4 regions of the Mesorhizobium sp. B1-1-7 genome follow, and region 3 is predicted to be linked to each of the others. Evidence: riboswitches for the same ligand, from Rfam matches in the RefSeq annotation. Region 3 holds a riboswitch; each other region holds the start of a gene.
The links. A riboswitch is a leader RNA that binds a small molecule or an ion and turns the genes downstream of it on or off. The one in region 3 is predicted to bind cobalamin.
Positions count from the first base shown of each region.

Region 1: linked by a shared signal. The riboswitch ahead of FJ978_RS08325 (DUF1636 family protein) and the one ahead of bluB (5,6-dimethylbenzimidazole synthase) in region 3 are both predicted to bind cobalamin.
Region 2: linked by a shared signal. The riboswitch ahead of FJ978_RS22080 (aromatic ring-hydroxylating dioxygenase subunit alpha) and the one ahead of bluB (5,6-dimethylbenzimidazole synthase) in region 3 are both predicted to bind cobalamin.
Region 4: linked by a shared signal. The riboswitch ahead of FJ978_RS29010 (CbtB domain-containing protein) and the one ahead of bluB (5,6-dimethylbenzimidazole synthase) in region 3 are both predicted to bind cobalamin.

Region 1 covers NZ_VFWQ01000004.1:239,218-247,011, forward strand. Annotated here, with positions in the region: gene FJ978_RS08290 (DHA2 family efflux MFS transporter permease subunit) at 1-278, opposite strand, end outside; gene FJ978_RS08295 (HlyD family secretion protein) at 586-1,773, opposite strand; gene FJ978_RS08300 (MarR family transcriptional regulator) at 1,770-2,249, opposite strand; partial or broken gene FJ978_RS08305 (iron ABC transporter permease) at 2,407-2,520, opposite strand; gene FJ978_RS08310 (iron ABC transporter permease) at 3,013-4,062, opposite strand; gene FJ978_RS08315 (ABC transporter substrate-binding protein) at 4,062-5,009, opposite strand; gene FJ978_RS08320 (ABC transporter ATP-binding protein) at 5,058-5,843, opposite strand; gene FJ978_RS08325 (DUF1636 family protein) at 5,840-6,301, opposite strand; cobalamin riboswitch at 6,323-6,533, opposite strand; gene FJ978_RS32730 (hypothetical protein) at 7,014-7,163, opposite strand.
Region 2 covers NZ_VFWQ01000013.1:60-7,853, reverse strand. Annotated here, with positions in the region: gene FJ978_RS22115 (nucleotidyltransferase family protein) at 1-239, opposite strand, end outside; gene FJ978_RS22110 (glycosyltransferase family A protein) at 239-931, opposite strand; gene FJ978_RS22105 (glycosyltransferase) at 916-1,668, opposite strand; gene FJ978_RS22100 (glycosyltransferase) at 1,705-2,457, opposite strand; gene FJ978_RS22095 (serine kinase) at 2,454-3,503, opposite strand; gene FJ978_RS22090 (PqqD family peptide modification chaperone) at 3,555-3,986, opposite strand; gene FJ978_RS22085 (hybrid-cluster NAD(P)-dependent oxidoreductase) at 4,133-5,233, opposite strand; gene FJ978_RS22080 (aromatic ring-hydroxylating dioxygenase subunit alpha) at 5,291-6,538, opposite strand; cobalamin riboswitch at 6,652-6,854, opposite strand; gene FJ978_RS22075 (DUF680 domain-containing protein) at 7,346-7,561, shown strand; gene FJ978_RS22070 (DUF680 domain-containing protein) at 7,640-7,794, shown strand, end outside.
Region 3 covers NZ_VFWQ01000014.1:99,889-107,682, forward strand. Annotated here, with positions in the region: gene dxs (1-deoxy-D-xylulose-5-phosphate synthase) at 1-1,372, opposite strand, end outside; gene FJ978_RS23600 (pirin family protein) at 1,475-2,395, opposite strand; gene FJ978_RS23605 (DUF2277 domain-containing protein) at 2,436-2,702, opposite strand; gene FJ978_RS23610 (exodeoxyribonuclease VII small subunit) at 2,877-3,128, opposite strand; gene FJ978_RS23615 (histone deacetylase family protein) at 3,132-4,058, opposite strand; cobalamin riboswitch at 4,180-4,360, shown strand; partial or broken gene bluB (5,6-dimethylbenzimidazole synthase) at 4,408-5,088, shown strand; gene FJ978_RS23625 (hypothetical protein) at 5,154-6,137, opposite strand; gene FJ978_RS23630 (TetR/AcrR family transcriptional regulator) at 6,227-6,835, opposite strand; gene FJ978_RS23635 (MFS transporter) at 6,957-7,794, shown strand, end outside.
Region 4 covers NZ_VFWQ01000023.1:273-8,066, forward strand. Annotated here, with positions in the region: partial or broken gene FJ978_RS29000 (MFS transporter) at 1-769, shown strand, start outside; gene FJ978_RS29005 (aromatic ring-hydroxylating dioxygenase subunit alpha) at 773-1,966, opposite strand; cobalamin riboswitch at 2,140-2,338, shown strand; gene FJ978_RS29010 (CbtB domain-containing protein) at 2,374-2,553, shown strand; gene FJ978_RS29015 (CbtA family protein) at 2,569-3,369, shown strand; gene cobU (bifunctional adenosylcobinamide kinase/adenosylcobinamide-phosphate guanylyltransferase) at 3,362-3,877, shown strand; gene cobO (cob(I)yrinic acid a,c-diamide adenosyltransferase) at 3,879-4,493, shown strand; gene cbiB (adenosylcobinamide-phosphate synthase CbiB) at 4,614-5,582, opposite strand; gene cobD (threonine-phosphate decarboxylase CobD) at 5,581-6,627, shown strand; gene FJ978_RS29040 (tyrosine phosphatase family protein) at 6,624-7,133, shown strand; gene FJ978_RS29045 (creatininase family protein) at 7,138-7,794, opposite strand, start outside.

The sequences.
Region 1 (7,794 bases), on a different contig from region 3:
AACACGGTGAAGCCGACAACCGCCCCCAGGAACAGTTCCTTGCGGCCGAAGCGGTCGGCGAGCCAGCCGGTCACCGGCGTCATGATGGCGGCGGCCACGATGTAGGAGGTCAGCACCCAGTTGATGTTGTCGGGCGAGGCGCCGAGATCGCCGGTCATGGTCGGCAGCGCGACGTTGGCGATCGTGGTGTCGAGCGCCTGCATGATCGTCGCCAGCATCAGCGCGACCGTGATCAGGCCGCGATGCGGCACTTCCTTGAAAGGTTCGGGCGTGCTCATGGCGTTGAACTTCCAGCCGGTAACAAAAACGTGTACAACGGGTTTCCGGGCGGCAATGCCTTCCGTTGAGAGACCCTCATCGCGGTGGGACGCGATTTGTCGATGTGGGGGTTACATCGACCGAAGTCTCCGATGAGCGGATGTCTGCCGCCCGGAAACATGAGGACCGACGGGTCCGTGTCGAAGGTTTCAAAATTCGGGCAAGCCGCGACGCGGTTCGGCCAAACGCTGATCCTTCCAACCACTCCCATCAGACCAATCCTGCTGTTCGCTTCCACCCGCCTGGTCCCCGCGGGCTTCGCTGTCTCTACTGCGCGGTCTCGCCGGCCGTGGCGTGACCGAAGATCGATGGCCAGCCACGCGCCACGCCGGTGTCGACGGTGACGGCGGCGCTCATGCCGGTGCGCAGCGCCATCTTGGCGTCGGGATCCGTCAGCTCCAGGCGCACCGGAATGCGCTGCGTGACCTTGACCCAGTTGCCGGTGGCGTTCTGCGCCGGAAGCAACGAAAACTCTGCCCCGGTGCCGGCGCCGATCGCCTTGACCGTCGCCTCGAAGGTGCGGCCGGGATAGGTGTCGACCACGATCTCGGCCTTCTGGCCGGGCTTCATGTGGGTCAGCTGCGTTTCCTTGAAATTGGCGTCGATCCAGGTGTCACCGGTCTCGACCAGCGCAAACAAGGGCGTGCCGGAACCGACATACTGGCCGACCTTGAACGAGGAGGCCTGGCTGATGACGCCATCGGCGGGCGCCCTGACCGTGGTTTGCGCCAGGTCGTAGGCGGCCTTGTCGCGCGCGGCGAGCGCCGCCATCACGGTCGGGTGCTTGTCGGTCTCGATGTCGGGATTGCCGGCAAGCGCCGCCTTGGCGCTGATGATGCCCTGCTCGGCAACCGCCAACTGTTGCCTGGCCTTGTCGAGATCGTTCTTGGCCTGATCGAGCGACGATTTGGCGTTGATGCCCTTCTGGGCAAGGTCGGCGGCGCGGTCGTATTGCGACTGGGCGAAGGCGACCTCGCTGGCATCCGACTTTTGCTGCGCCGTCGCCTGGCTGTAGGCCGCGCGCAACTGCTCGATACCAACGCGTGCGACCGCGACCGCCGCGTCGGCTTGGGCCAATGCGATGCGGTAGGGCTCGGGGTCGATGGCAAACAGCACATCGCCCTGCTTGACCAGCTGGTTGTCGGATATGGCGACCTTAACGATGCGGCCAGCCGTATCCGAGGCGATCGACACCTTGGCCTGCTGCAGGTTGGCGTTCTCCGTCTCCTGGTAGCGCCCGCCGGTGACCCAGACATAGCCGCCGCCGATGGCCAGCGCCGCCGGCAAGGCAAACATCAAGAGCGAGCGGCCGATGCCGCGCTTCTTCTTTGGTGCCGGGGCCGGCTCCGGCACCACCGGGGCCGCCGCGACGGGCGTGGCGGCCGGCTTGGCCGGCGCTTCCATCTCCACCTTGGGAGTGCTCTCGTTCTCGTCTATCTTCGCTACGGCATTCATGCTGCTGCGCCTTCCGTATTCTTGACCTTTTCGTCGGACGGCGAATCGCCGTCGCCGAGATTCTGTGCCATTGCGTCGAGCGCCCTGATCAGGACGCGACGATCCTCCGGTGAAACGCCGACGAGCGATTCTTCATAGACTTCGCCAGCCAGGCTCTTGACCTCCGCATAGGCGGCACTCGCCTTGGCGGTCGGGAAAATCATGCGCACGCGGCGATCGGCGGCGTCGGCGCGGCGTTCGATCCAGCCGCCCTCCTCCATCCTGTCGACAAGGCGCGAAACGCTGATCGGCTCGATCTCGAGCAGTTCGGCGAGCCGCGCCTGCGTGATGCCCGCTTCCTTGGCGACGCGCACCATCAGCCGCCATTGCGCCGAGGACAGGCCAAGGCCGCTGGCGCGCGTTTCGAAACGCTTGCGCATCAAGCGCTGCACGTCGTGGATCAAAAATCCCAATCTGTCTAAGCCATCTGAAACCATGAGCGGTATATATAATAAGCGTGCTTACTATTCAAGCGCCACATTGCAGTTGAAAGCCGGCAAATGCGCATGGCGGTCGTGCGACGCGATCATGGTTAGCACCAGGTGAACGGCGCAGACCTGGAAACAGCCGAACTGGGCCCAGAACCTGCTGCTTTCACAGGCGGTTTCGGACGACGACGAAGAAGGCGCCGAGCGAACTGGTGATGATTGCGATGGGCAGTTCTTGCGGCGGCGGCAAAGTCCGGGCCCGGAGTTCGCCTGCCAGCAGCGGCGCGGGACCGGTGCAATCGCCATCCTGACGGGCACGGCTGCCCAGCAAGCGCCGTCGTACTCCGTCGAAAGGACATGCCAGGCTGGCCGATTGCGGTATCCGGGCGTCGTCACTCCCCTTGAGAAAGGCAGTATAATTCAGGCGTTCCCGACGCTGGATTGGCCGGTTTCGGCGAACAGGAGGGTAAGATGCTACGTGCAATATTCAGGGTTCTGGCTATCGTCGTCCTCTGCTCCACCGCCGTCGGAATCACGGCAAGTCTGACCATGGCTGACACGCGCGACGCGGGCCACAAGCCGGGTGATAGGGGCCACTAGGCCCACTGCCCAATGCCGACGTGCGATCGGGCAATTCGCCGCGGCCCAAGTTGATGGCCCATTGCTCCCGCAGCGGGCCTATCTTTCGCCTAGGGCGGCAGGACCAGCGCCGCGAGCACCAGGTGAACGACGCGACCCCGGAAACAGCCGAACTGAGCAGGACACGCTGCCTTCACACGCGGTTCCGGAGGACCATGGTGACGACGAAGAAGGCGCCAAGCGAGCTGGTGATGATGCCGATGGGCAGTTCCTGCGGCGGCAGCAAGGTCCGGGCCAGGAGATCGCTTGCCAGCAAGAGCACCGCCCCGAACAGCGCGCAGCTCGCGATCAGGCGCAGATGCAAGGGACCGGCCAGCGGGCGCGACAGATGCGGGATCATCAGCCCGACAAAGCCGACGACGCCGGCGACCGAGACCAGGATTGCCGTCGAGAAGGCGGCGACGAGAAATGTCGCCCTGCGCATCCGCGCCACCGGCACGCCAAGGCTCTCGGCGGCGCTTTCACCGGCCAGGAAAGCGTCCAGCCGGCGGTGGTTCCAGAGCCCGTAAACCGCAATCGTGCCGGCGCCCACCGCAGCCAGCCAGACATTGTCCCAGCGCGCCAGCCCAAGCCCGCCCATCGTCCAGAACAGCACCGAATGGGCCGCGCGCTGGTCTCCGGCAAAGACCAAATAGTTGGTCAATGCGGTGAACATGAAGGAGACGGCAAGGCCGGCGAGGATCAGCCGCTCCGGGCCCTGCCCCCGCACCCGCGCGACCAGCAGCAGGACGATACAGGCCGCCAGTATGCCGCCGGTGAAAGCCGCGACCGGCAAGGTCCAGATGCCGAAACTGTCGCCAAAGACGGTGATGACGGAAACCGCGCCTGCCGCGGCTCCCGACGACAGGCCGAACAGGAAAGGATCGGCTAGATCGTTGCGGGTCACCGTCTGCAAAAGCGCACCGACGATGCCCAGGCCCCCGCCGACACAGATCGCCAGGATCGTACGCGGCAACCTGAGATCGACGACGATCTTGCCGATCGGGCCCGATACCGAATGTTCCTCCAGCCCGATGGCATGGCCAAGTGCGGCAATGACATCCCTCATGGGTATCAGCGTCGACCCATAGGCGATCGACAGCAGCACCAGGGCCGCCATCGCCACCGCGCCCGCCGCCGTGGCCAGCGTGAATGCCTTGTGCCCCGAAAGCGCGCCGGATTTATGCGTAAGCGCAAGATGCATCAGAACGCTTCCGGATGCATCGCCCTGGCGATCTTGCCGATCGCCTCGATGTTTGCCGGTCCGGGCGTCAGTTCGGCATAGCGCAGCGCCACGAAGCGCTCGTTTTTGACCGCGTCCGTCTCCTTCATCGCCGGGTGTTCTTTAAGGAAATCGAGCAGCTTCCTGTAGCCGCCGCCATCCTGGTAGTCGAGCAGGATGAGGAATTGCGGGTTGCGCGACGCCACCGTTTCCCAGTCCGTGTTGCCCCAGCTGGTGTCCATGTCGGCCATGATGTTGTCGCCGCCGGCCGCGGTGATCATGGCGCTCGGGATGGCGAATTTCCCGGCGGTGAACGGCTTGTCCTCACCGGAATCGTAGAGGAACACCCGCGTTGCCTTGGCGCTGCCGACTTTCGCGGTGATATCGGCCAGTTGTGCCTTCCAGCCGGAGACGAGCTTTTCCGCGTCGGCTTCCTTGCCGAAGATCTTGCCCAGCTTTTCGACGTCGCCATAGAGCAGGTCCATCGAGGCGGCGGGCCTGCTCTTGTCGAGATGGACGCAGCTTTCGGTCAGCACAAGCGTCTTGATGCCGCGCGGAGCCAGCGTGTCGGGCGTCACCTCGCCACCCGGCTTCATGCCGTAGTACCAGCCGGCAAAAAAGAAATCGGGCTCGGCGGCGACCAGGTTTTCGAGCGTCGGGTATTTTGGCGCCAGTTCCGGGATGGAGCCCTGCTCGGCCTTGAATTCGGGACCGACCTTGTACCATCCGGTGATGCCGGTCAGGCCGACGATCGACGGCTGCAGCTTCAGCGCGAAGGCCATCTCGGCCATGTTGAGATCCTGGATGACGGCGCGCTTGGGCGGCGCGTCGAAGGTCAGCGGCTTGCCACAGCTGTCGACCGTGACGGGAAAGGCCAAGGCCGTCGAGGCCAGCAGCGAGAAGAAGAGCGACATAGCGAGACGTTTCACGGATTTTGCTCCTTGGTTGAACAGGTTTGGATGAGGGATGGGCTTCGATCAGGACGGCGGCGCGGCGCGGTTCGGAACGTCGAACACCGTCAGTTCGCGGTCCTCGGTGGGGTGGCGCAGGCGAAACACGTCGACGCCGAAGATCTCGCGGATCAGCTGCTGGGTCAGCGCTTCGCGCGGTGCCGCCAGCGCATGCAGCCGGGCTTCGTTCATCACCGCGACCCTGGTGGCGAAGGGCGCCACCAACGCCAGATCGTGCAGCACCGCGATCACCGTCATGCCGAAGCCGGCGACGAGTTCGAGCAATTCGCCACGGGCGCGCGGGTCGAGATGGTTGGTCGGCTCGTCGAGGAACAAGACCTTCGGTTGCTGGGCGATGGCGCGGGCAAGCTGAGAGCGTTGGCGCTCGCCGCCCGACAGCGAGCCGATGGTGCGGCCAAGCAGCGGCAACAGGCCGGTCCGGCGCAGCGCGTCAACGACGATGTCGCGTTCCTCGCTCCTGCGCCTCAAGCCGGCATGCGGGACGCGGCCAAGTTCGACATAGTCGATTACCGCGAGCCGCGGATCCGGCTGGTCGGTCTGGCCGACGACGGCGATGTGCAGCGCGCGCTCGGCGGCCGAAATCCTGTCCAGGCGCCGGCCGCCAAGCTTCACCTCCCCGGAACTGGGCCTGAGCATGCCCGACAGCATGCGCAGCAGCGTGGTCTTGCCGGCACCGTTGGGGCCGATGATGGCGAGGCGATCGCCCGATGCCACCGACAGGCTGGCCGACTGGACCAGGTCCCGGCCGTTCGCCGTCGCGCCCAGATCGCGCGCTTCGAGGAGCGGTGTCATCGGTTTCCCTCCGCAGGCGTGCCCGGGATGCGGGCCACGGTCTTGCCAGCCAGTCGCGGCGGACGTTGCCCGGAGTTGCACCAGCCGTCGGCGAGCGAGGCATAGAGGCTGGCGAACCGCACGAGATCGCCGGCGTCGGCCTGGGCGTCGATGGAGCCGAAGAGATAGGCGGCCTTGCCCGGCGCCTGGAAGGCCACCGTCAGCGGCCGCGCGCAGCCCGCCATGCACTCGACGCCCTCGACCGTGAAACCACGCGCCACCGCAGGGGCCGAGAGCCGGGAGCGCAGGATGTACAGGCTTTCGCCCGACCTGATCCCACTCGGGGCGCCGCGGCAAAGCGTGCACACGATGATGCGATGCGGGGGATGAATGGGATCGATGGCGCCGTCCAACTTTCCGTCTTTCTCGATAGGCGACGGAAGGATGCTGGCGAGCCGGCCGACAAGACCGACGTCCACGTCTCCTCCCGGCACACCCCGTCCGGTCAACTCCGTGATGGCAGGTCTCCTGGCTCGCGGGTCTCGGCTCGATCCTGCCTTCCCAGCCTTGCCGGCCAGTGGCATTTCGGATCGTGCTCACCGCTTACAGTTGCGGGGGCAGCCACGGTCTCGACCCCTTTCCGGGGATCTCACCGTGTTCCCTTTTCACCCCTTGCCTTTCGGCGCGGGGACCATCACGCACCCACCGTAGATTTCCATCGATCGCACCGCAACGGGTTTTTGCGATGCTGTTTATTAATGTAATAACATTACGTTAGAAGCGATATTTGCGGATAATGTCAACCCCTATTGTCTGGAAAGCCGAGACGTCTGCCGGCAGAGAGGGCCGGCCAAGCGATCCCTCGATCAATGCCACCGCAGGCCCGCCTCCCCTGTATAGTTTTATGGGCTAATTTAGATACTACAAATATAAATTTTATCCTCACCGCTATATAGTTGCAGTTGCACAACATTCTTAGCGTTTTGGTAGTCCTCTGGACTATAGACGGATTGCCGGGCGGTAGCATTCATGCTGCGTTCGGGCATCTGGAATTAGGGGCGAAGGCATGGTGGGACGGGTTCACGCGCGCGGCGGGGTTTTGACTGCGGCGCGCGGGCGGTTTTTGGCGGGGGCTTCCCTGGCAGTGCTGGTCGTTGCCGGGGTGGCGCCGCGCCAGGCGATCGCGGGCAACTACGTCGCCAACAGCGATGGCTCGCTTCGCGCCGCGATCGCAGCGGCTAACGCCGACGCCGATCCCAACGCCACGATCACGCTGACAGGCAACTTCGCGGTTTCGCCCACGGGCATGCCCATGCCCACCAAACCGCTGATCATCGACACTCAGGGTTTCGTTCTGTCCGGGGTCGCCTCGCCTCCCACCGCGGGCAGCATTACTTTTTCCGGCAGTTTCCCCGGCGCCGGCTCGCTGACCATCAACGGCACCCTTGTTGGCGGCGGTTCGTCGGGCTCAATTTTTCCTGGAACTGGGCTTTACGTGAACAGCCTGGCCGGAAGCAGCGGCCAGGTCGTGAACAACGGTTCGGTCACGGGCGGAACCGCAAGTGTCAGTGGACAAGCAGGCGGCATAGGCGTCGTTGTGGGCAATGGTGCGGACCTGATCAACAACGGTACGATCAGTGGTGGTGCGAGCCTGGCATATACAGGCAGCGCGAACAACTCAGCGGCTGGCGTATCGCTCAACAATGGTGGGTCGTTCATCAACAACAGCACGGTGCAAGGTGGTAACAGCCAGGGCACGGGCGCCGGCATGGGGCTCTATCTGAACGGCCTTGCTGGTGCTGCCACGGTGGTCAACAACGGTACGATTACCGGCGGTTCGGACTTGACTGGCGTCAATGTGGGCAACGTTGCCATCCGGGGCCGTGGAAGCCAGTTGCAATCGATTACCAATGCCGGAACGTTGGAAGGTGGAAACGGCGCGGCGGCGATCGACAGCAACGGCACAACAAAC
Region 2 (7,794 bases), on a different contig from region 3:
AAGGCGGCATGGCCAGCCAATTTCCTGCCGAATCGGTCCGAAATGGCGGCCAGCAGCCGGTGTTCGCGGAAGGAGACGAGATCGATGTCGTTCGCGGCCAACCAGTGCATCGCGCATTGGCTTGCCGCTTCCTCGTCATCGAGCAGTGCCGCCTTGAGCAACTGGTCGAGACCCCCGGTCGGCCAGGACCAACCATAGTCGGGAAACCGGCGGGTGATGCGGCGGACAGCCTTGGCCATCAGCCGCCACCCGCTCTGCCTTGCGCGCGCCTTTTCATGGCCAGCCTTGCGACTTCGAGATAGCCGCGATCGCGCGCTGGATCGCGTCCATGGGAGAGGCTGCCGGGCCTGATGCGGCGCAAGGCCAGCACGTCGTCGAGCATGGCAAGGACAAAGCCTGCCTCGCGAACCCGGGCGATCCAGTCGATCATCTCGCCGCGGCCGCCTTGTGGGTCGACAATGGGGCCGACGGCCGTCACCACCTCCTGACGGATCATCATCGTCGTGCGCGACCAGCCTGCCACGCTGGTCGTCTCGGGCAAATCGGGCCTGTCGCCGCGAAATGTCCGCCAGTGCGCAAAGACGCCCGCTGTTCCGGGATCACGGTCGAGGCAGGCCAGCTGTTTTTCGATCTTGTCCGGCAGCCACAGATCGTCGGCGTCGAGCGTCGCGACGAACGGGGTCGAGAGCGCGTCAAAACCCCTGGTGGTGGCGCTTCCGGGGCCTGCATTCTCTTGCCGCAGCACCGTCACCGGCAGGTTCATCGCCTCGATCACGGCAACCGTATCGTCGGTCGAACCGTCATCGACCACGACGATGGCTTCCGCCTTGATCGTCTGGGCCAGAACGGAGTCCAGCGCCGCGCCGATGGTTGCGGCCGCGTTGAATGCCGGAATGACGACGCCGTAGCCCGCCATTACAGGAACCGCCACTGCGCGAGATCCTTGAAGTCGAATATCCCCTCGACCCGACGCAAGCCGGGGTCTGCCTTGCGGCGCTTCATCGACTTGTGGATGGCGCGCATGAACTCGCGAAAGGGCACATCGGCTTCCTTGGTCATGTTGCCGGGATGACGCCTGTAATAGAGAGCCACCGTATCGGGCATAATGTATTTTGCCTGGCTCTCGAAGATGCGCAACAGATAGTCGGTGTCCTCCGCCTGCCTGAAGTCCTCGTCGAAGCCGCCGGTGCGCTCGATGAGGTCCCGTGCAAAAATCCCGGCTGACAGGTGGATTCCCCGCACAGTGATGGCGTGGCTGTCGGCGGCCGGCTCCAGCGTCTCGCCATCGATCTTGTCGACCAGCGTCATGCGCGAATAGGTCAGGTCGAGGCCAGGATCCTCTTCGAAGCAGGCGATATCCGCCGCGAAGCGCCCTATCGGCGAGATGTCGTCGGAATCGAGAAACGATACCAGCCGCGTCTGCGCCAGCAATTGTTTCAGCCCGGCATTGCGCGCCCTGGTGACCCCGCCATTGGCCTGCTGGAAAAGACGTATGCACGGCGCCTGGTCCACCAATGACCGCACGACGGCCGCCGTGCCGTCGGTCGACCCATCGTCGATGACGATAATGTCGAGATCGACGTTTTCGCGTTGCCTGAGCAGCGAGCGCAGCGCGAGGCCAACGAACTGTTCGCGATTGTGGACCGGCATGATCACGCTCAGCTTCATGTGTCGCCCCGGATCATGAATTCGCCGCCCGACATATCACATGAACCGCCAGTCGGCGGAGTCTTTCAGGTCGAAAATGCCGTCGACCGTATGCAGCGAGGGATCCGCCTTGCGCCGCTTCATCGACTTGTGGATCGCACGCATGTACTCGCGAAGCGGTACGCCGGGCTCCCTGGTCATGTTGCCGGGGTGGCGTCTGTAGTAGAGCGCAATGGTGTCTGGCATCACGAATCTGGGGCCGCTCTCAAAGACGCGCAGCAGGTAATCTGTATCTTCGGCCTGACGGAATGCCTCGTCAAAGCTGCCGATCCGGTCGATAAGCCTCCTGCTGAATGTTCCTGCCGCCAAGGAAAGCCCTCGGGCGATCTTGCGGCGGCTGCCAGGGGTCGGCTCCAGCATCTCGTCGTCGAGATCTTCGACCATCATCATCAGGGAATAGGTCAGGTCCAGGCTCGGATCGGCTTTGAAATGGACGAGGTCGGCCTTGAAGCGTCCGGCTGGCGAGATGTCATCGGAGTCCAGGAACGATACGAATTGCGTCTGCGGCTGCAATTGGCCAAGGCCGGTGTTGCGCGCACTTGCCACACCCTGGTGGGCCTGGTGGAAAAGCCGGATGCACGATGCTTCCCGCATGACGGCGCGGACGGTGTCCGCGGTGCCATCCGTCGACCCGTCATCGACGACGATGACATCGAGCTCGGCATCGTCCCGCTGCCTGAGCAGCGATCGCAAGGCCGCAACAACATAGTGCTCGCGGTTGTAGACGGGCATGATGACGCTCAATCTCACGCGTTGCTCCGCATGATGAAATCCGAAATCGTGCCGGCGATCTCCTGTGGGCGCGTCCCCAGCGAGAGCTGGTAGCATGGCAGCTGCCGGGTGAGGTCGCTGAAAAAGCGAAAGCCGCTCTCGCGCTCGCCAGGCATTTGCGAGATGCCGGACGGCGCCAGTGCAATCATTGCCGCCTTGCGCGACACGGGCATGATCGAACTTGCCTCGCCCCCGCTGATATGAGGCACCATCAACGCGACGATGTCCAGCCGCGCGGGTATTGGCCGTGCCGCGATATCATCGATGCGGAACTGGTGCTTGCCTTGCCAGTTGAGCAGACCGTAGGACTTCAGCCGGTGTTTCAAGCCCAGCCGCCCGAAACCTTCGGGATCCTGTTTGAGCGTGGCAAACAACGGATGCGCGGTCGGCCCGTTGGCAAGGTCGATCAGCACATAGTCGTCGCCGACACTGTCGAGCCCGTTGAGCAGGCCGGCGACAACCGTTCCCGATTTGCCGGCGCCGCCCGATCCGGCGAGCAGAATTCCCTTGCCGCCGACACCCAGCGTGCCCGCATGGGCCAGCCGCATGCCGCGCGCCGCATATTCCCAATGCAGGAAGGGGCGGAGCGGCGCCCCCGGCTCCCAAGGCGGGAACCTGTCATCGGCCGTCATCAGTTGCACGCCCAGACGGCGATCGGGGTCGTAGAACTGCCAGAAATCCAGGTCGTGGAAATGGTTGCCGCGCAGTCCGGCTTCCGCCAGCCGGCTGGCGAAGGCATGCTGCGTGAAGGGTCCTTGGCCCCAACTGGCCGGCGCCGCGATGCCATCCACGCCGGGATGCGCGACGAAGATGCGGCAGGTATCGGCAGCTGCTCGGTTGCCCGGGGCTGCGACAAAGCCATGAACGACGGCATCCGCCAACGCGCCGGCACTCAGATGCGCGGTCAGCTCGAGATGCGGCAGGCCCACCTTGCGCGTCAGCGGATAATGCGTGGCGCTGCTTTCGGCCTGCACCAGTACATGACGTGCGTAGTCCGCCAGGTTCTCGAGAGTGACTTTCGGCATGGTTTGCCTGTTCCGACGCCGTCCAGCGACGAGACTGCCTGATGCGCGTGCTCAGGGGGCCTGCTTCACCGCGGGCCAACCGAGGGGTTCCTCGACCTCGTGGATGGGGTCAACGACGATGAGATCGGCGAGGTCGTCATGGATATCGACCTTGAGGGGCTCGCTGGCACCCGCAAGCTGAGCCAGCAATTCGCTGGGAACCGGTCTTGCCGCGGCATCGGTCACGGCCGCCAGCAAGCCGAATTCGAGCAATTGTGAAACAAAGCCGTCAATCTCGGCGGCACCCAGCGCACCGGCTGCCGTTGCGGCGCCGACCAGTTCGGAGGCAGGCACGCCGGACGACAGCGCATCCCAAAGCCTGCTGCCTGAATCCGAGAAGCCGAAATATTTGCCCGTCGTCAGGTCGAGAACGACGGCTTCGCCGTCGAAGGATTCAAAGACGATGTCCTTGCTCGCTATGGCATAGATGCCGGATTGTCTCATGTTTGCTCCCCGCCGAAGCAGGCCGCGCAGATGATCGTCGGCCCTCACGGTCAACCCTACCGTTGTAGAGGCGTCTAACCATTTGCAGGGTTTTTGGCAAGATGCCCGCAGGCCCGGCGAGCGCGACCGCAGGCCCTGCCTGCCGACTACGCCTCGATTTCCAGTGCCGACAGCGGCTTGGAGCAACAGGCCAGGATGAAGCCGTCGTCGATCTCATGATCGAGGATGCCGCCATTGTGGCTCATCTCGACATGGCCGGAGACCTTCTTCACCTTGCAGGTTCCGCACAGGCCGAATTCGCAGGCGGCGGGAATCCGCACGCCCGAAGCGCGCGCCGTCTGCAGCACCGTCTGGCCGGCGACGCATTCGGCGTCGACCTCCGAAAGCGAGAAGCGGATTGGCGTTGCCGCTTCGAACGGAACAACCGTGCCGCCTTCCGCGGGCGCCGCGAACGGCGCCGGGACCTCCTCCACGGCAGGGACCGCAAAGCTCTCCTGATGGTATTGCGTCATGTCGAAGCCGGCGGCTTCAAGCATGCCGCGCACGGCGCGCATGAAGGGATCGGGGCCGCAGCAGAAGATTTCGCGCTCGCGGAAATCCGGCGCCAGCAATGGCAGCCGGATCGCGTCGATGCGGCCCATATGGCCGTACCAGCCCTCGCGGCTCGACCGCTCCTCGATCATGAAGCCGAGCGACAGGCCGGGCATATGGCCGCCGAGCAGTTCGAGCTCCTTTCGGAAGATGATCTCTTCCGGGCGCCGCGCGCAGTTGACGAAGCCGACATCGGTCCAGGGCGCGCAATCGTTCAGCCAGCGCAGCATCGACATCATCGGTGTCACGCCCGAACCGGCCGAGATGAACAGATATTTGGCCGCCGGATGGCTGTGCAGCGAGAAGTCGCCTGCCGGCCCATAGGCCTTGACGTGCGAGCCGGGCACCAGATGGTCGAACATCCAGCGCGTCCCGATGCTGCCGGCCTGCGCCTTTACCGTCACCGCGATCGAGAATGGCCGCGACGGTGACGATGACAGCGTGTAGGTGCGCATCAGCGGCCCATCCGATGTCGGCAGCTCCAGCGTCACGAACTGGCCCGGCTTGTAGCGGAACCAGGTCTGGTTGTCGGACCGGAAGGTGAAGGTCTTCACGTCGGGCGCCTCATCGCTGACGCCGATCACTTCCAGCACCTGGAGCCGGTCGTTCCACGGCGCCATCTGGTCGAGATGGCGATAGAGGCCAAGATCCGTCATCGCATTCATCCTCTGGTCCTTCTTGCCCTGCTCATGTCGTGTTTGGGCAACATGAGCTCACGCGACGCTGCGCAGCGCCGGCTTTTCGTCTTCGGCAAGGCGCGGACCGATGAAGCGGGCGTACCAGTCGACGAACTGGATGACGCCTCCCTCGTGCAACTCCGAATAGGGGCCGGGCTCATAGGCCGGCGACAGGATGCCGAAGGCGTTCTCCTCGACGATGCGGCGGTCCTGGTCGTTGGTCTCGGTCCACACATGGGTGAGTTCGGCGAGATCGTAGTCGACGCCCTCGACCGCATCCTTGTGGACCAGCCATTTGGTCGTCACGGCGGTTTCCGTGGCGCTGATCGGCAGCACGCGGAAGGTCACGGCATGGTCGATGAGGATATGGTTCCATGTCGTCGGGTAGTGATAGTGCATCAAGGTGCCGATGCGGTCGGCCGAGACGCTGTCGGAGAGGTTCTTCCTCACCGCCCGCTTGCCGTTCATCGTGTAGCTGACGGCATCGCGCAGCAGCGGCGCACGGGTGGCGCGATACTGTCCGGCCGGATCGATGCGGAACTTGCTCGGCAGGCCGGCCGCCTCGCATTTCGCCCAGTGCGCCAGCATCTCCGGATCGCTGTCGGCGCCCTGCACGCCGGTCACGGTCGGTGCTTCCGGGAATGTCTTGCACAATTCCGGGTGATTGCCCGCGCAATGATAGCACTCGCGGTTGTTTTCCCAGACGAGCTTCCAGTTGCCCTTCTCGATGATCGTGCTCTCGAAGGCGATCTTCGCCTCGCCGAGCCGGTGCGGCTTGAGGTAGGGTTCGATCATCGCCCGCATCGGCGCGAAGTCGGCCGGCTCCTTCGCCAGGCAGATGAAGATATAGCCGGCGACGCTTTCGCAGGCGACCGGCTTCAGCCCGAACTGGCTCTTGTCGAAACCCTCGGCCATCTGGCGGGCGAACAGCAGGCGGCCATCCAGCTCATAGGTCCACTGGTGGTAGGGGCAGACTAGTTTGGCGGCCATGCCCTTGTCGGTATTGCAGACGCGGCTGCCGCGATGGCGGCAGGAATTGTGGAAGGCGTTGATCTTGCCCTGCTGATCGCGCACCAGCACGACCGGATAGTCGCCGATCTGCACGGTGATGAAGCTGCCTGGCCTGGGCAACTCGCAATCATGGCCGATGAACAGCCAGTCGCGATACCAGATCAGCTCCATGTCGAGCTTGAAGTAGTCCGGATCGGTGTAAAAGGGCTGTTCCAGCGAAAAGCCCTGTCTGCGGCTGTTCAAGAGCCTCAGCATGTCGTTGCGAGCATCCATGTCCTGTCCTCATATCCAAGGACTGAACTGGTGGTGATGGAGGAAGGATCGGACGCAGGCCGGCGCCAGCCGGGCATGCATCATCCGCCCCTTGACCGCCCACCGCGATCAGTCGAGTTCTAGCAATCTCGGGCTGGTTTCCGGGCTCTGGAGTCGTCCTTGCGGACCATCGCGACACCTTCCCAGGCTTTCGCCCAGTGGTCTCCCGTTGCGACTTGAACTCCACCACCGTTGCGGGGGCAGCGCCGGATTCTGACCGGCTTCCCAATTCTCCACTCCGTCGTCACGAAGCGGCACCTGAGATGGCGTGATCTAATCACGGCACGCATCGCGGCGTCGGCATGAAAACGACATCGCATCCATGCGGCGCGACACGCATGCAAGTCGTCTGGACAAGGATCGCGACCTTTGAAACCGGCTCGTCGCCAGCACGCCAAACGTTGTTTTTTGATCCTTGGCCGGAGCCAAAAAAGGTTAACAGTTTCGAAAAGTGACTATTAGCGGAGTCTAAAATCGAACCGAACGGTTCGTTTCTGTTGACGGTGCGTGCAGGACGTTGTGAACGCTGGGCCTCCGACACAGTTGGTGATGGCTCCCTTGGTCTTATCTAATCGATTGATATCAAAAAGAAAAAAATTGATGTGGAAGCCGGTGGTACAATTTCAAGTGGTGGATTCATGGTCCACGCGGAACAACTTCGTGATTGGAAACGACCATCTGGCTTTCCCACATCGGGGCTGTCCGAACGACGCGATTTCATCCCAAGACACGCCGCTAGACGGACGGAAAAATACTGGAGTACCCAAAATGAAAAAGATCATTCTCACTGCCGCCGCCCTTCTGGCCATTTCCGGCAGCGCCTTCGCTGGTAGCGACCATTATAGTTCGGACCATTACGGTTCGAATGCGACCCCTGCAGCCACTGCCGTCGACAGCTCGTACACCGCTTCGGTCAAGAAGTCGGAACCGGCTGCTCAGACGCCTGTCCAGGGTGCCGACCACAACCTCTTCGGTAACCACTAACGGCTGATCGCCAGTTGACGGCGGCTTGCCCGCCGTCCTGGCGAACTCAAAAATTCATCAAAATTCAGGAGACTTGAAATGAAGAAGATCATCCTTGCTGCCGCCGCCGTCCTGGCCGTTTCCGGCGGCGCTTTCGCCGGCAGCGACAACTATGGCTCCAATGGCGCCAACCAGCCTGCCGTGACTTCGACCGACAACTCGTACACGGCTTCGACCAAGAAGTCGGAACCGGC
Region 3 (7,794 bases):
GCTCCGCTTCGTCGGCCGCCGCCATCACGACGAAACCCGGCAGGCTTGCCAGGAAGGTGGTGTCGAAAGCGCCGCAATGGGTGGCGCCGTCGGCGCCGACGAAGCCGGCGCGGTCGATGGGGAAACGCACCGGCAATTTCTGGATCGCGACGTCGTGGACGACCTGGTCGTAGGCGCGCTGCAGGAAGGTCGAATAGATCGCCGCGAACGGCTTGTAGCCTTCGGTGGCGAGGCCGGCCGCGAAGGTGACCGCATGCTGCTCGGCAATGCCGACATCGAAGGTCCTGGCCGGGAACACCTCGCCGAACAGGTCGAGGCCGGTGCCGCCCGGCATGGCGGCGGTGACGGCGACGATGCGGTCGTCCTCGCGGGCCTCCTGGATCAGGCTTTCGGCGAACACCTTGGTGTAGGCCGGCGCGTTGGCCGGCGCCTTGGCCTGCGTGCCGGTGATGACGTCGAACTTGTTGACGCCGTGATATTTGTCGGCGGCGGCTTCGGCCGGCGCATAGCCCTTGCCCTTCTGGGTGACGACATGGATCAGCACCGGGCCTTCGCCATTGTCGCGGACGTTCTTCAGGACCGGGATCAGATGCTCCAGATTGTGCCCGTCGATCGGGCCGATGTGATAGAAGCCGAGCTCCTCGAACAGCGTGCCGCCGGTGACGTAGCCGCGCGCATGTTCGACCGCCCGTGTGATCGCGCGGTCGGCGCGCTTACCCAGGTAGGAGGTCAGCTTCTTGCCGAAGTCGCGCAGGCCGGCATAGGCCTTGCCCGAGGCAAGCCGCGCCAGATAGGCGCTCATGGCGCCGGTCGGCGGCGCGATCGACATGTCGTTGTCGTTGAGGATGACGATGAGACGGGCATCGAGCGCGCCGGCATTGTTCATCGCCTCATAGGCCATGCCGGCCGACATGGCGCCGTCGCCGATGACGGCGATGACATTGTTGCGGCCGCCAGAGAGGTCGCGCGCGGCGGCCATGCCGAGGCCGGCCGATATCGATGTCGAGGAATGGGCGGCGCCAAAGGGATCGTATTCGCTCTCGGCGCGGCGGGTGAAACCGGACAGGCCGCCTTCCTGGCGCAGTGTGCGGATACGGTCGCGGCGGCCGGTCAGGATCTTGTGCGGATAGGCCTGGTGGCCAACATCCCAGATCAGCCGGTCATCCGGCGTGTCGAAGACATAGTGCAGCGCCACCGTCAGTTCGACCACGCCAAGGCCGGCGCCAAGGTGGCCGCCGGTGCGAGACACGGCGTCGATCAGTTCGAGGCGAAGCTCGGACGCAAGCTGAGGCAGCTCGCTCTCGGCAAGCGCGCGCAGATCCGCCGGAATGCGGACCTTGTCGAGAAGCGGCGTCTGCGGCGTTGCGTTCACGGGTGCTCGGGCTTTCTGTTCAACGGCGGGATAGGCCGCCGGCCGGCGAAAGTAAATGCGTGTCAGCGACGCGGATCAATCAGGTCCCCTCGCCGATCTTCTTCAGCCTTCCGGCAACGGAATAAACTCTTCCTCATCTCCTGGAACGATATCGAAGCGGCCCGTCTTCCATTCCTGCTTGGCCTGTTCGATGCGCTCCTTGGACGACGAGACGAAATTCCACCAGATATACCGCTTCGAACCGAGCGAGGCGCCGCCGAACAGCATGAAATGCGCACCGGTTTGCGACGATACGATGATCTCATCGCCGGGACGGAACACCAGCAGACGCTCCGCCGGGAAGACGTCGCCCGAAATCGAGACCTCGCCTTCAAGCGTATAGACGGCGCGTTCTTCGGCATCGGGCGGGATTTTCACACTGGCGCCCGGCGCAAGCCTGAGATCGGCGTAGAGCGTCTCGGAGTCGGTCCTCACCGGGGAGCGCAGTCCCTGGAAATCGCCGATGACGACGCGGCCGCTGACGCCTTCGGCGTCGATATCGGGAAGCCGCAAGACAGCGGTGTTCTCGAACACCGGGGCCACCTCTTCCTTGTCGTCCGGCAGCGCCAGCCACGTCTGCAGGCCGGAGATGGACATCGGCGCGCCGCGCAGTTCTTCGGGCGTGCGCTCGGAGTGCACGATGCCGCGGCCGGCGGTCATCAGGTTCACGTCGCCGGGCTGGATCACCATTTCGGTGCCGAGGGAATCACGATGGCGGATCTTGCCGTCGAACAGATAGGTCACCGTCGACAGGCCTATATGCGGATGCGGGCGGACATCGAGCGCCTGGCCGGCGCGCAGGATCGCCGGTCCCATGCGGTCGAAGAAGATGAACGGACCGACCAGCCGTCTCTTGGCGGTCGGCAAGGCGCGGCGGACTTCAAAGCCGCCAATGTCCTTGGCATTCGGGATGACCATCAGCTCGATCTGGTCGCTTGCGAAGGCGTCGCCGGCTTCGGGATCCTCCCCGGGGAAGAAGCTCATGAACTCTCCTTGTCGGCGGCCAAGGACCGCCCTGGCCACATCAGGCGAAGCGGATCGCCGCCTTTGCCCGCAGTTTGGCCGCAACCTCTTCGCGATTGCGCGGATGCTGGTTGGTTTCAAGCGAATCGAGAAGCTCGCGTGCCGATGCCGCGATAGCTTCGACCGCATGGTCGAACGCGTGCTGGTTCTGCTTCGAGGGCCGCGTCGTTCCGCTCAGCTTGCGGACGAACTGAAGTGCCGCGTCGCGGACTTCGTCGTTGGTTGCCGGCGGATCAAAATTGAACAGGGTCTTGATGTTTCTGCACATCGCTTCCGTATCTCCTCTTGTCCTGGAGCCGTTTCAATCGGGACGAACTCTAATCCTCAAACATGATCGTGTCCAAAAACCGGTGAGACCGCGCTCCAAGAGCGGTTCACCCTATCTCTTTGTTTTAACGCAATTCCGGACGGAAAACCGTCTCACACTTTTCCTGGAATTGCTCTAGTCCGCGTCGAGCGGCTCCGTCCCGACTGGCTTGCCGTCGCGCGACAGCCTGATCTTCTCGACCTTGTCCTCGGCGGCCTTCAACAGCCGGTCGCAATGCACCTTCAACGCCTCGCCGCGCTCATAGATCTTGATCGACTGGTCGAGCGGTACGTCGCCGCGCTCCAGATCATCGACGATCTTCTCCAGCGCGTCGAGTGCCTGTTCGAAGCTCATCGCCTTGACGTCTTCGTTGGTCTCACCAGCCATCATTCATCCTTTCATCAGTCGCCCGACATGGGCGGCGACCGAAAATGCCAATCCCTGCAGATCGTAGCCGCCCTCGAGCAGGCTGACGAGCCGGTTGCGGCTGTGGCGCGCGGCGCGCTGCATCAGCTGGCCGGTCGCCCAATCGAAATCGTCCTCGGTCAGGTTGATCTCGGCCAGCGGGTCGCGGTGGTGCGCATCGAAGCCCGCGGAAATGATGATCAAATCCGGCGCGAAATTGTCGAGCGCCGGCAGCACGCGCGACAGGAAGGCGTCGCGAAATACCTCACTGCCGGTCTGCGGCGCAAGCGGCGCGTTGACGATGTTGCCGGCGCCGGTCTCGTCCTTCGCGCCGGTGCCGGGGTAGAGCGGCATCTGATGCGTGGAGCAATAGAGCACCGAAGGATCGTCCCAGAAAATGTCCTGCGTGCCGTTGCCGTGATGCACGTCCCAGTCGACGACCGCGACGCGTTCGACGCCATGCTTCTTCTGTGCATAACGCGCGGCGATGGCCGCCGTGTTGAAGAGGCAGAAGCCCATGGCCGTGGTTTTTTCGGCATGGTGGCCAGGGGGCCGCGCTGCGACGAACACATTGTCGGCGCGGCCCTCAAAGACATCGTCGACGGCCGCATTGGCGGCGCCGATCGCCGCGATCGCAGCTTGCCAGCTCTTCGGGCTGGCGGTGGTGTCGGCATCGATGCGGGCGATGCCTTGGTCAGGGATGGCGGCGCGCACGCGGGCGACGAAATCGGCGGGATGCGCGTAGAGGATGGTGGCCTCGTCACCTTCCGGCGCCTTGACACGATCGAGTGCGGCGAAGGCCTCGTCGTCGAGCACCCGCTCGATGGCGCGCAAGCGGTCCGGCCGCTCGGGGTGGCCAGGCGGCGTGATGTGTTCGAGGAAGATCGGATGCGTGTAGAGACGAGTGGCCATGCTCCCTATCTAGTGCCCCGGCGCCGCGATGGCCATGCATCGCGGCTCGATCGCTGGGGAAAATCACGCCTGCGTCCATTGGCGTCGCTGCGGGGATTGGCGCCCTGGGCGGTTCGGCGTAAGGTCGCGGACACTGCCTGGTGCCCGCCGCAAGCGGGAGAATCGGGAACACGGTTGAATTCCGTGGCGTGCCCAACGCTGTGAGGGGGACCGCGCCGGTAAATGCCACTGTCGATGACGGGAAGGCATCGGACGCGGGTTGATCCCAAGCCAGAAGACCGGCCTGGCAGACATCGTCATCCGCATGGTCAGGCGGCTGGCATCGATAGCAATCGCAAGGGGACAAGCGATGCCGGAACACATGACCGCTCCTGGTAGCGACGGATTTGACCAGATGGCGCGAGACGCGGTCTACCGCGCCATGTTCACGCGGCGTGACGTGCGCAGCCATTTCCTGCCCGACGCGCTCGACGACGAGGTGCTGGCGCGGCTGCTGCTTGCCGCCCACCACGCGCCGTCGGTCGGCTTCATGCAGCCGTGGAACTTCATCGTCATCCGCGATGCCGCACGGCGCGCGGAAGTGCGCGACCTGTTCCTCGCCGCGCGCGAACAGGAACTTCCGGCCATCGAACAGGAAAGGCAGGCGCTCTACCGCAAGCTCAAGCTGGAAGGCATCTGCGAAAGCGCGCTCAACATCTGCATCACCTGCGACCGGCAGCGGTCGAAGGGTTCGCCGCTGGGACGCTGGCACAATCCGGAAATGGACCTCTACAGCACGGTCTGCGCGGTGCAGAATTTCTGGCTGGCGGCGCGCGCCGAGGGCGTCGGCGTCGGCTGGGTCAGCATCATCGAGTCGCAAGCGCTGAAGAGCCTGCTGGCTATTCCCGATCACGTGACGCCGGTCGCCTATCTCTGCGTCGGCCGGGTCTCCGAATTCGCGCCGAAACCGGACCTCGAAACCCATGGCTGGGGCCGACGCCTGCCGCTGCCCGAACTGATCAAGAGCGAGACTTTTTGCGGTCAGGGCGAGGTGCGGCTCAAATCGACGGTTGCACGCCTCAACGCCGTCAATGCCGCGCCGGCAAGCCCGGCCGATCAGCGTGTCGCGCCCGCCGTATCCCAGCGCGAGCCGCCGAAGGAGGCCAGCGCCTTGTCCTTGAGTTCCCTGAATTTCGACGATGCCTCGGAGAGCCGAGCGTCCCAGGCGGGATCGGGCACCTGGCCCTCAATGGTCTTGAAATAGACCTGCATCAGGCAAGCGATGGCGAAGGGCTCGATGAAAGCCGCCTTGAACGCCCAGGCAAAGACGATGGCGAGCACGAAGGCCCAACCAGCCAGTTGCCCCGGCATGATGAAGAGAATTGCGGCGGCAGGAGCCAGCATAGCCAAGAAGATGACGAAAGAGACGCCCCACATGATGACTGCCAGCCAGACGGCGTTCTTGACCATGGTCTTGCCGTTCTGGGCGTAGAGCACCACGCCTTGGCGCGCTGTCTCGAAGGGCGAGGACGAATTGATGCGGATATTGTAGCCGAGGATGATCTCGTCGACATAGGTCAGCGATAGGCGGATCACCGTGTTGATGAAGGAGACCAGGCCGCTCAGGCCCGGAATCGGCAGGAAGGCGGCAATGCCGCCAAGCAGGCCGGTGATGGCGCGGATGGCGCCCTTGACCAATTGGTCGACGACGAAAAGGATGTTGGCCTCGGCGAACCGCTCGGTCACGACTTGCCTGGCATAGGCGATCTGGTCCTGGCCGCCGGGAACGTCCTGGCCGTCAATCAGATGGACCATGACGGCGATATGGCCGGCCTTGACGACATAGAGGATGTATTCGCGGATCCAGTAGACGGCGATCGAGACGATGCCGAAGCCGACCACGCCGCCCCATAGGGCAAAGGACATCGGCCCGTCGGGATCTGTGGAGATATGGCCGACGCCATAGCCGACCGAGGCACCGGTGCCGGTCGCCATGATGTAGGCCAGCGTGATGCCGAAATAGACGATCATGCGAAAGACAATGAAGGGCCAGGTCCGCATCATGATGGACACCGACCTGCCGATATCGAAATCCCACATGCCCCGAATCCCCTCAGAGATGGCTGGGGAGGATGCGCTCAACCCGAAGATTGTCAATCGTGGGCGTATCCCGGACCGCGGACGGGATATCAGTTCGGCTGCGAACCCGGTTTCCTGAGCAGGCCTTCGAGCAGTTGCTTGAACGCCACCACCACCTTCCTCGATGTCGCCTCGGGATCGTTCGAATTGGCGATCCGCTGCGCCGCCTGGCTGCTGGCGCCGTTGATCAGCCGTGCGGCGGTTTCGGGGTCGACGCTCGGGACGACCACCCCCTCCCCTTGCAGCGCGGCAAGATGATCGGTCATTGAGCCGACGCAGGCATTGGCATTCGACCATTGTGCCGGATCCCCCAGCACGGCCGGGCCGTCGCGGAACATGATGCGCTGGATCTCCGGCTCCAGCGCCATCTCGATATAGGTCGTGCACTCGTCGACGAAGTGTTGCCAGCGGTTCGGCGCTCTCGATGCGACCTCATTCACCCGAGCCGCCATCTCGGCGTCGATTTCGGCGATGACCGCCTCCAGCAACCCCTTCTTGTCTCCGAAGTGATGATAGAGAGCGCCGCGCGTCAGCCCGGCCGACGCGGTGAAATCATCCATGGACGCCTCGGCGTAGCCGATGGTGCCGAAGGCCTGGCGGGCCGCGGCGATCAGCTTGGCGCGCGTCTCGGCGATCATCTCCTTGCGTGGTTTGTGCATTCCGGCTGGCCCTATTCACATACGTCTCGTATGCCAATTGACATACGCGACGTATGGTCTATCTAACACTCATACGCCTCGTATGTAATTGTCGAATTGTCCTTTGTCGAGGAACAGCATCATGCAGAACCCCTATTCGGAAATCTTTCGCGCCCCTGGCGCCAAGGGCTTTGCAACTGCCGGCTTCATGGCGCGCTTGCCGATCGCCATGGCTCCGATCGGCATCGTGGCGATGCTGTCGCAGACACACGGCGAGTACTGGCTGGCGGGCGCCGTTTCGGCGACATTCGCGCTGGCCAACGCTTTCCTGGCGCCGCAAATATCAAGGCTGGTGGACCGCTTTGGCCAGACCCCAATTGTCCTGCCCACCACCATCATCTCCGTGCTTGCTTTCCTCATGCTGATTGCAGCGGCCAATCAGGACTGGCCTATGTGGACGCTGTTCGTGTCCGCGCTGCTGGCGGCAGCCATGCCCAGCATGCCGGCAATGGTACGGGCGCGCTGGACCGAGATTTTCCGGGGCCGGCCTCAGATGAACACCGCGTTCGCCTTCGAATCGGCGGCGGACGAGTTGGTCTATATCGCCGGAGCATCCCTGTCGGTGGGCCTCAGTGCCGGCCTGTTCCCGGAGGCGGGCATGCTGGCGAGCACGTTGTTTCTCGCCGTCGGATCGATGGCCTTCATCCTGCAGCGCTCGACCGAGCCGAAAGTGCGACCGGTAGCCAATGGCTCCGGCGGTTCGGCGATCCGCCTGCGGCCGGTGCAGATCATCACCTTTGCCCTGATCTTCATCGGCGCGACGTTCGCCACGACCGAAGTGAGCACCGTGGCGATCACCAAGGAACTCGGCCAGCCGGGTGCCGCGAGCCTGGTCATCGGCGTCTATGCGCTGGGATCGTTCGCGCTGGGCATCGTCGTCGGCGCGTTCAACCTCAAGGCGCCGCTGCAACGCCAACTTG
Region 4 (7,794 bases), on a different contig from region 3:
TCGCATGGCGTGGTCGATGTTTGCCTGGACCGGCGGGCCGACGCTCGGCATCTTCCTCTACGCGCATTTCGGCATCTGGGCCGCGCATGGTGCGGTGGCGGTGTTCGCAGTGGCCTTGCTGGCGCTGTTCTGGTTCTATCGGCTTGGTGACAACCAGTCGATCCAGCCGGGCAAGACACGACCGGTCAACCCACTCGCCAATATCGGCCGCTTCGTCGCGCAGCCGAGGCTGAGGCTGGCCTGGCTGATCGCTTTCGGACGCTCCTGCTTCTGGACGACCTTCTTCGTGTACGGCCCACTGTTCATGGTCATCACCGGGCAGGGCGATATCGCCGGCGGCCTGCTCGTCTCGGCCGGCAACGCGCTGTTGTTCATGGCCATCTTCTGGGGCAAGGCTGGAAAACGCTTTGGCGGCCGGCGCACCATGACGTTTGCCTATTTCGCCATGTCGGTGATGCTGCTGGCCGCGGGCACGGTGGGAGCGACCGCTCCGCTGGTGACCGGCGCTTTCCTGCTTGGCGGCGCGTTCTTCACCATCGCGCTCGATGCGCTGGGCTCGACCGCCTTCATGCGCTCGGTACGCTCCTACGAGCGCGCGCAGATGGCAGCCGTCTACCGCACCTATCTCGATTTTTCCGAGCTGACGCCGCCGCTGGTCTATTCCGTGGTGCTGATCTTCTTCGGGCTCGGCTCGGTGTTCGTCACGCTGAGCCTGCTGGCCGCGGTTTGCGGCTTCGTGACCTGGCGGTATCTGCCGAAGTCACTGTGACGGTCACGGCGAAAGCGCCGAGTGGCGCTCGCGCACCCAGTTGTGGAAGCGGTGCAGATCATATTCCTCGGGCATCAGCACGCCGGCTTTGTGGCGCATGGAGCGCAGGCCCTTCTGGTTGACCTCGCAGATCGCCGCATCCTCCTCCAGCACCTGCGTGCCGAAGGCGACGATGTTGTCGATGTCGGCCGACGGGGCATCGAGCGCTTCGGGCGCGAACAGCCATTCCGCGACCAGCCCGGTCTGTTCGGGGCCGAGCGGCACCAGCCGCACGGTCCTGACATAGTCGACATGACCGACGATGAACATCGAGGGCATGCTGGTGGCGTAGGTCTGGCCGGCGGCACGCTCGGCTGGCGTCAAATCCGCGAAGACCGGTGCATGGGTCTTGCCGTCGCGCGACCAGGTTTCGGCGCCGGCGCGCAAACCACCCGAAAATTCCGGCGCGTCATTGTCGGCGTGGCGCACCCATTCGGGGTCGTCATGCCGGCTCATCAGACCGCGGCCATAGATCGGCACCAGCCGCGACAGGTCCTTGTGAACGCCGGGGCAGTGTAGGCATTCGTTGAAGTTTTCCCAAAAAATCTTCCAGTTGCAGTTCATCACCTTGCGCAGCACATGGCCTGATACCAGCGTTTCCAGCGGCCAATTGCCGAGATCGCCGGAGGCGGGATCGAAGGAGGCCTGCGCCGAGCCGGCCGCGTCCTCCTGCAAATTCGCGTCCTCCTGCAAATTGACGAACACGAAGCCGCGCCACACCGACAGTGCGACGCGATAGAGCGGATGGTCGGCCTTGTCGAAGCCTTCGGGCAGTGATTTCGACGGCACGCGCACGAGGTCGCCGCGCAGCGAATACGACCAGGCATGATAGGGGCAGGTGATGAGCCGCGCCTTCAGCCGGCCTTCGCTTTCCTGGCAAAGCTGCGAGCCGCGATGCCGGCAGGTGTTGTGGAAGGCGCGCAGTTCGCCGGTCTCGTCGCGCAGCACGACGATTTCCTGCGTGCCGACGCGGAAAGTGCGGAACGCCAGCGGTTGGGCAAGATCGGCCTCGCGGCAGACGAGCAGCCAGCTTCGATACCAGATCGCATCGAGGTCGCGCCGATAGCTCTCGCCGTCCCAATAGGCCGATGACGGCAACGTCGCTTCGGCCCGGGTCAGGCCGTTGTAGCAATCGCGCTCGCTGGCATTGGGCTGCAGAACTGGTGGCTGCAGGGCTGGAGGCTGCATGGCTGGCTTCCTGTAAAGTGGCCAGCCGACACCCGGCCGGGATAATTGTCAATTGTGGTGCCGAGAACGGCCGATGTCGCCGGCATGGCGCAATCGCGCTGGTTGCCGGCGGAATTTGGTTTGCCGCGTGTCGTGATTTTCCGTATAGTCACGCTGTCGTCGGTTCCGTTTTGGAGCCAAGAGGGAATGCGGTGCGGGCTCAATCGTTGCCCAATGCCGTGGCTGCCCCCGCAACTGTGTGCGGTAGTCCTCTCCATATGCCACTGAAGATTTTTCTTCGGGAAGGTGGAGAAGGGCGCTTATCCGCGAGCCAGGAGACCTGCCGGCGACAGGAAACTGACTTCGATGCCCTCGGGTGGAGGGTGAAAGGACAAGACATGAATACCGCTTCCGTCTCCCTCGGCACCTCGGTCTCCTCGCAGTCGCGCTTCATGCAGCTCGCGCTCGCCGCGCTGCTCGGCATCTTCGTTGTCGGCTTTGTCGGCTTCTCGCATATCGATGCGGTCCACAATGCCGCCCACGACTATCGTCATTCGATGGCGTTTCCCTGCCACTGACGAGGATTTGACATCATGAACCTGTTTCGCAACGTCGTGTTCATCGCGGCGATCGCAGGGCTCGTGGCCGGCGTCGTTCTCGCCTGCATGCAGGCCTATGCCACCGTGCCGCTTATCCTCAAGGCCGAAGTCTACGAGCAGGCCGGTGGCGGCCATCATCATGACCATGCCGCGCCCACTGCCGCGGATACCAATGCCATGAGCACCGCCGCACCGGCGGGGAATGCCATGAGTTCCGCCGCGCCTGCACCGGCCGAAGCCGCCGCTCCGGCGGAAGACGAAGGCTGGGCCCCGGCCGATGGTTTCGAGCGTTTCGGCTTCAGCGTGCTTGCCAACATCGTCACCGGCATCGGCTTCGCGCTGGTCCTGGTCGCGGTCTCGGAATTCGCCGGCGGCATCGGCAATTGGCGCCAGGGCGTGTTCTGGGGCCTGGCAGGTTTTGCCGTGTTCACGCTGGCGCCTGGCCTCGGCCTGCCGCCGGAACTGCCGGCGATGCCGGCGGCCGAGTTGCTGCCGCGCCAGATTTGGTGGGTCTCGACGGTGGCGGCCACGGCGATCGGTCTTGGGCTGATCGCCTTCCGCAAATCGCTGCCGCTCGCGATCCTCGGCGTGGCTTTGATCGTCGCCCCGCATATTGTCGGCGCGCCGCAGCCCGACAGTTTCGAGACGCCGATCCCGGAAGGCCTGCATCATCAGTTCGTGGTGGCGGTGACCGTAACCAATCTGGTGTTCTGGCTGGTGCTCGGCGCGGTCGTCGGCGTGGTGCGCGGCCGCTTCACCGGCACCGCGACCAGCCTGCGCGACAGCTTTGCCTGATCGAGGCAAGCTGACTTTCATCATTGGCGGCGCGCGCTCCGGCAAGAGCGCGCACGCCGAGACCCTGGCGACGGCCTTGCCCTCGCCATGGACCTATATCGCCACCGCTGAAGCCTATGACGACGAGATGCGTGAGCGCATCGCGCTGCACCGGACGCGGCGCAGCGAGGGGTGGTCGACCATCGATGCGCCGCTGGACCTCGCCGGCGCGCTCGAGGCCCTGCCGGACAATCAGCCGGTGCTTGTCGACTGCCTCACTCTGTGGCTGACCAATCACATGCTGGCCGAACACGATATCGAGCAGGAATGCCGACGGCTGACTGACGTGCTGTTGCGACCGCGCGGGTCCTGGTTCGTGGTGTCCAACGAAGTCGGGCAAGGCATCGTGCCGGACAATGCCCTGGCACGTCGGTTCCGCGATGCCGCCGGCCGGCTCAACCAGCAGGTCGCGGCGATTTCCGATACGGTGCTTTTGATGGTGGCCGGGCTGCCGCTCAAGGTGAAGTGAGATGACCCACATCGACGACAAGAATGAAGAGCGCCACCGCGCCAAGATGGCCAAGCGCAAGGCGGTGCAGGACGCCGAGGTGGCAAGCAAGACGGTCGAGAAGGGCCTGCTGATCGTCAACACCGGACCTGGCAAGGGCAAGACCACGGCCGCTTTCGGCCTGGCGCTTAGAATGCTCGGCTATGGCAAACGCGTCGGTGTCGTCCAGTTCATCAAGGGCAAATGGCACACCGGCGAGAAAGACGCTTTCGCCGCTTTCGGCGACCGCGTCGTCTGGCACGCGATGGGCGAGGGTTTCACCTGGGAGACGCAGGATTTGAAGCGCGATATCGCGGCCGCCGAGGCCGCCTGGGCCAAGGCGCTTGAATTGCTCGCCGATCCGTCGATCAGCCTCGTCGTGCTCGACGAGCTCAACATCGCGCTGCGCTACGACTATCTCGATCTCGACAAGGTGGTTGCGGCGCTGAAGGCTCGTCGCGAGGGTCTGCATGTCGTCGTCACCGGCCGCAATGCCAAGCCGGCGCTGGTCGAGGCGGCCGATCTGGTCACCGAGATGGGCGTGACCAAGCACCATTTTTCGGCAGGTGTGAAGGCGCAGCAGGGGATAGAGTTCTGATGTTCCTTACCCTCCCCCTTGTGGGGAGGTCGATCCGCGGAGCGGAGCGGGGAGGGGCCTGGGCGCCGCCCCCCACCCCGGCGCTGTGCGCCGACCCTCTCTACAAGGAGGATGGTGAGATCACGCCACAATTGCGATCGCCGCGACCAACCCAAACAGCCCGATCAGCAGATAATCGGCGACGCGGTAAAGTTTCAGCGCCCGCCTGATGTCGAGGCTGTCGGCTTCGCGGCGGCCGCCTTCGCCCATGAAGACGTCGTCTACCAGCACGCCGCCATAGCTGCGCGGTCCCGCGAGTGCCAGGCCAAGTGCGCCGGCCATAGCCGCTTCCGGCCAGCCGGCATTGGGCGAGCGGTGCTTTTTCGCATCGCGCCGCACAGCGCGCCAGGCATTGCGGTGGTCGGCTCCCTTGACCAGGAAAGCCGCCAGCACGATCAGCAGAGCGGTCAGCCGCGACGCCGGCAGGTTGATCCAGTCGTCGAAGCGCGCCGCCGCCCAGCCGAAAGCTTCGTGGCGCGGGGTGCGGTGGCCAATCATCGAATCGGCGGTGTTGGCGGCCTTGTAGGCGGCGCCGCCGGCGAGTCCGCCGACACCGGTCCAGAAGGCGGGGGCGACGATGCCATCGGAAAAATTCTCGGCCAGGCTCTCGATCGCCGCGCGGCAGACACCGGCCCTGTCCAGCGTTTCCGGATCGCGGCCGACGATGCGCGAGACGGCGACGCGGCCCATGGCGAGACCGCCCGAGTCCAGCGCATCGGCCACGGCCTCGACATGGTCGTAGAGGCTCTTCTGCGACAGGAGCGATGTCGCCAGGAGGGCGGTGACGAATAGCCCCAGGGGAACGAACCAGAGCAGGATCTGTACGCAGAGACCGATCACCGCCGGCACCAGCACGATGACCAGCAGCGCCTGGACGCCACGTTGGCGACGCAGCGCGTCGGGATCAGTAGCGCGGTTGAGCCTTAGGTCGAGAAAGGATATCAGCCTGCCGAACCACGTCACCGGATGACCGATGGCGCGAAACAGCCAGTCTGGATAACCCAGAAAAAATTCGATGGCCAATGACAGGAAAGCGATCAGGACTGACATGAAGCTTCTTGATGGAGCGGTGGACCATGGTGGAAGTCTTGGCCGGGCGAGGGTGCTTTTCCCCAACGCCGTACTGCCTTTCGTCGACCTCTCGACCGGTATCAATCCGCACTCCTACCCGCTTTTCGATCTGCCCGCCACCTCGCTGTCGCGATTGCCGGAGGCCGCGCGCGGGCGCGAACTGGCAGCGATCGCGGCCAGCACTTACGGCGCGCCGTCGCCAGCCCATGTCATGGCGGCACCGGGCACGCAAATCCTGCTGCCGCGGGTGGCGGCGCTGGCCAGGCCCGGCAAGGCTTTGGTGCTGGGGCCGACCTACGCCGAACATGCCCGCGCAGCAGCGATCGCCGGGCATCGGGTGAGCGAAGTCAGCGATTTTGCCATGCTGGCCGAAGCTGACCTTGCCATCATCGTCAATCCGAACAACCCGGACGGGCGCATCATCGAGCGCGATCGGTTGCTGGCGTTGGCAGTGCAATTGCGCGCCAAGGGCGGGCTGCTGGTCGTCGACGAGGCATTCATGGATGTCGGTCCGCGCGAACATAGTCTTGCCGGCGATGTCGGACAGGGCGGCATCGTCGTCTTGCGCTCGTTCGGCAAGTTCTTTGGCCTGGCCGGCCTACGGCTCGGGTTTGCGCTTTCCGATGCGCTGACGGTGGAATTGCTGGAGACGCAATTCGGGCCATGGGCTGTCGCCGGCCCGGCGCTGGAGTACGGCATTCGCGCGCTTGCCGATATCGGCTGGCAGGAGGATATGCGGGCTTCCCTTATAGAGGCATCGGCGCGGCTGGACGCCCTGTTCGGCCGCTTCGGCGTTGCTGTCGCCGGCGGCACCACGCTGTTTCGCTATCTCAGTCTGGCGGATGCCGCCGGCCTGTTTTCGGCACTTGGCGAGAGCGGCATCCTGCTTCGGCATTTCTCCGACCGGCCGCATGTCCTGCGCGCCGGCCTGCCGGGGAGCGAGGAAGAGTGGCAGCGGCTCGAATCGGCTCTTGCCGGCTGGGCGTCACGGCGCGACGATGGCGCCAGGGAGATCGCGCGATGATCCACGTCTGTTCACTGGCGAAGATCGAGGAAACTGTGGCTAGAACCGGCGCCGACCGCATGCTGTCCTTGTTGGCAGCGGGAACCGAGGTTGTTCGGCCGTCCTCGATATCGCGGGAAAACCATCTGCATCTCGTAATGCACGACATCGCGGTGGCGCAGGACGGCATGACCATGCCGGGCGAGGAGCATGTGCGCAACCTGCTCGATTTCGCGCGCCGCTGGGATCGGGCCAAGCCGATGCTCGTGCATTGCTATGCCGGCATCAGCCGCTCGACGGCGTCGGCCTACATCATCGCCGCCGCACTGGCGCCGAAACGCGACGAGGCCGAACTGGCGCAGACGCTGCGTGCCCTGTCGCCATCGGCGACGCCCAACCCGCGGCTGATCGCGGTGGCCGATGCGCTGCTTAACCGCAATGGCCGCATGATCGAGGCGATCGAATCGATCGGGCGCGGTGCGGATGCGTTCGAGGGCACGCCATTCGCGCTGAAGATCGACGTTTAGGCGGCTATTTCAGCCACTCGGCCAACTTCGCCTTGCGCACGTCCCTGAGCAGGCTGATGAAGCCATCGGCCTGATATTCAGCCGTCAGCCGGCCTTTCTCCGCCGTTGCGATGCTGGCGTCGCCGACCACGCCGTTCGGGCTGAGATCACTGGCGATCCAGGCGAAGGCGTGGGTGCCGGTGTGGCGCAGCAGCGAAAACTCCTGCTCGGCCTTGGCGACGTTGGAGACGAAATTGTCGGCCTTGCCCATGTAGACGAGATCCGGCCGGAAATGCAGCATCAGCGAGGTCTCGACATCGCCGCCATGAATGCCGTGGCGATCCTCGAGCTCGGTGTACATGCCGGCAGGGCGGCCGAAGCGCTGCCAACTGGTCTTCACCGCCAGCATCTTCTCGCGCACCCGAAATTCGCGCGTGATGATGCCCATGATCTCTTCATTGCCGCCATGCGAGTTGACGACGATGAGCTTGCGCACACCGGCGCGCGCGATCGACAGGCCAAGCTCGGTCCAGGCCTCGACCAGCGTCGTTGCCGGCAGGGTAAGAGTACCCGGCGCGTGCAGATGCTCGTTCGACTTGCCCACCGCCTGGACCGGCAGTATGCGGATGTCGAGATCGTCGGGCAGGCGCGAAATGACGGTGTCCAGCATGCCGTTCATGAT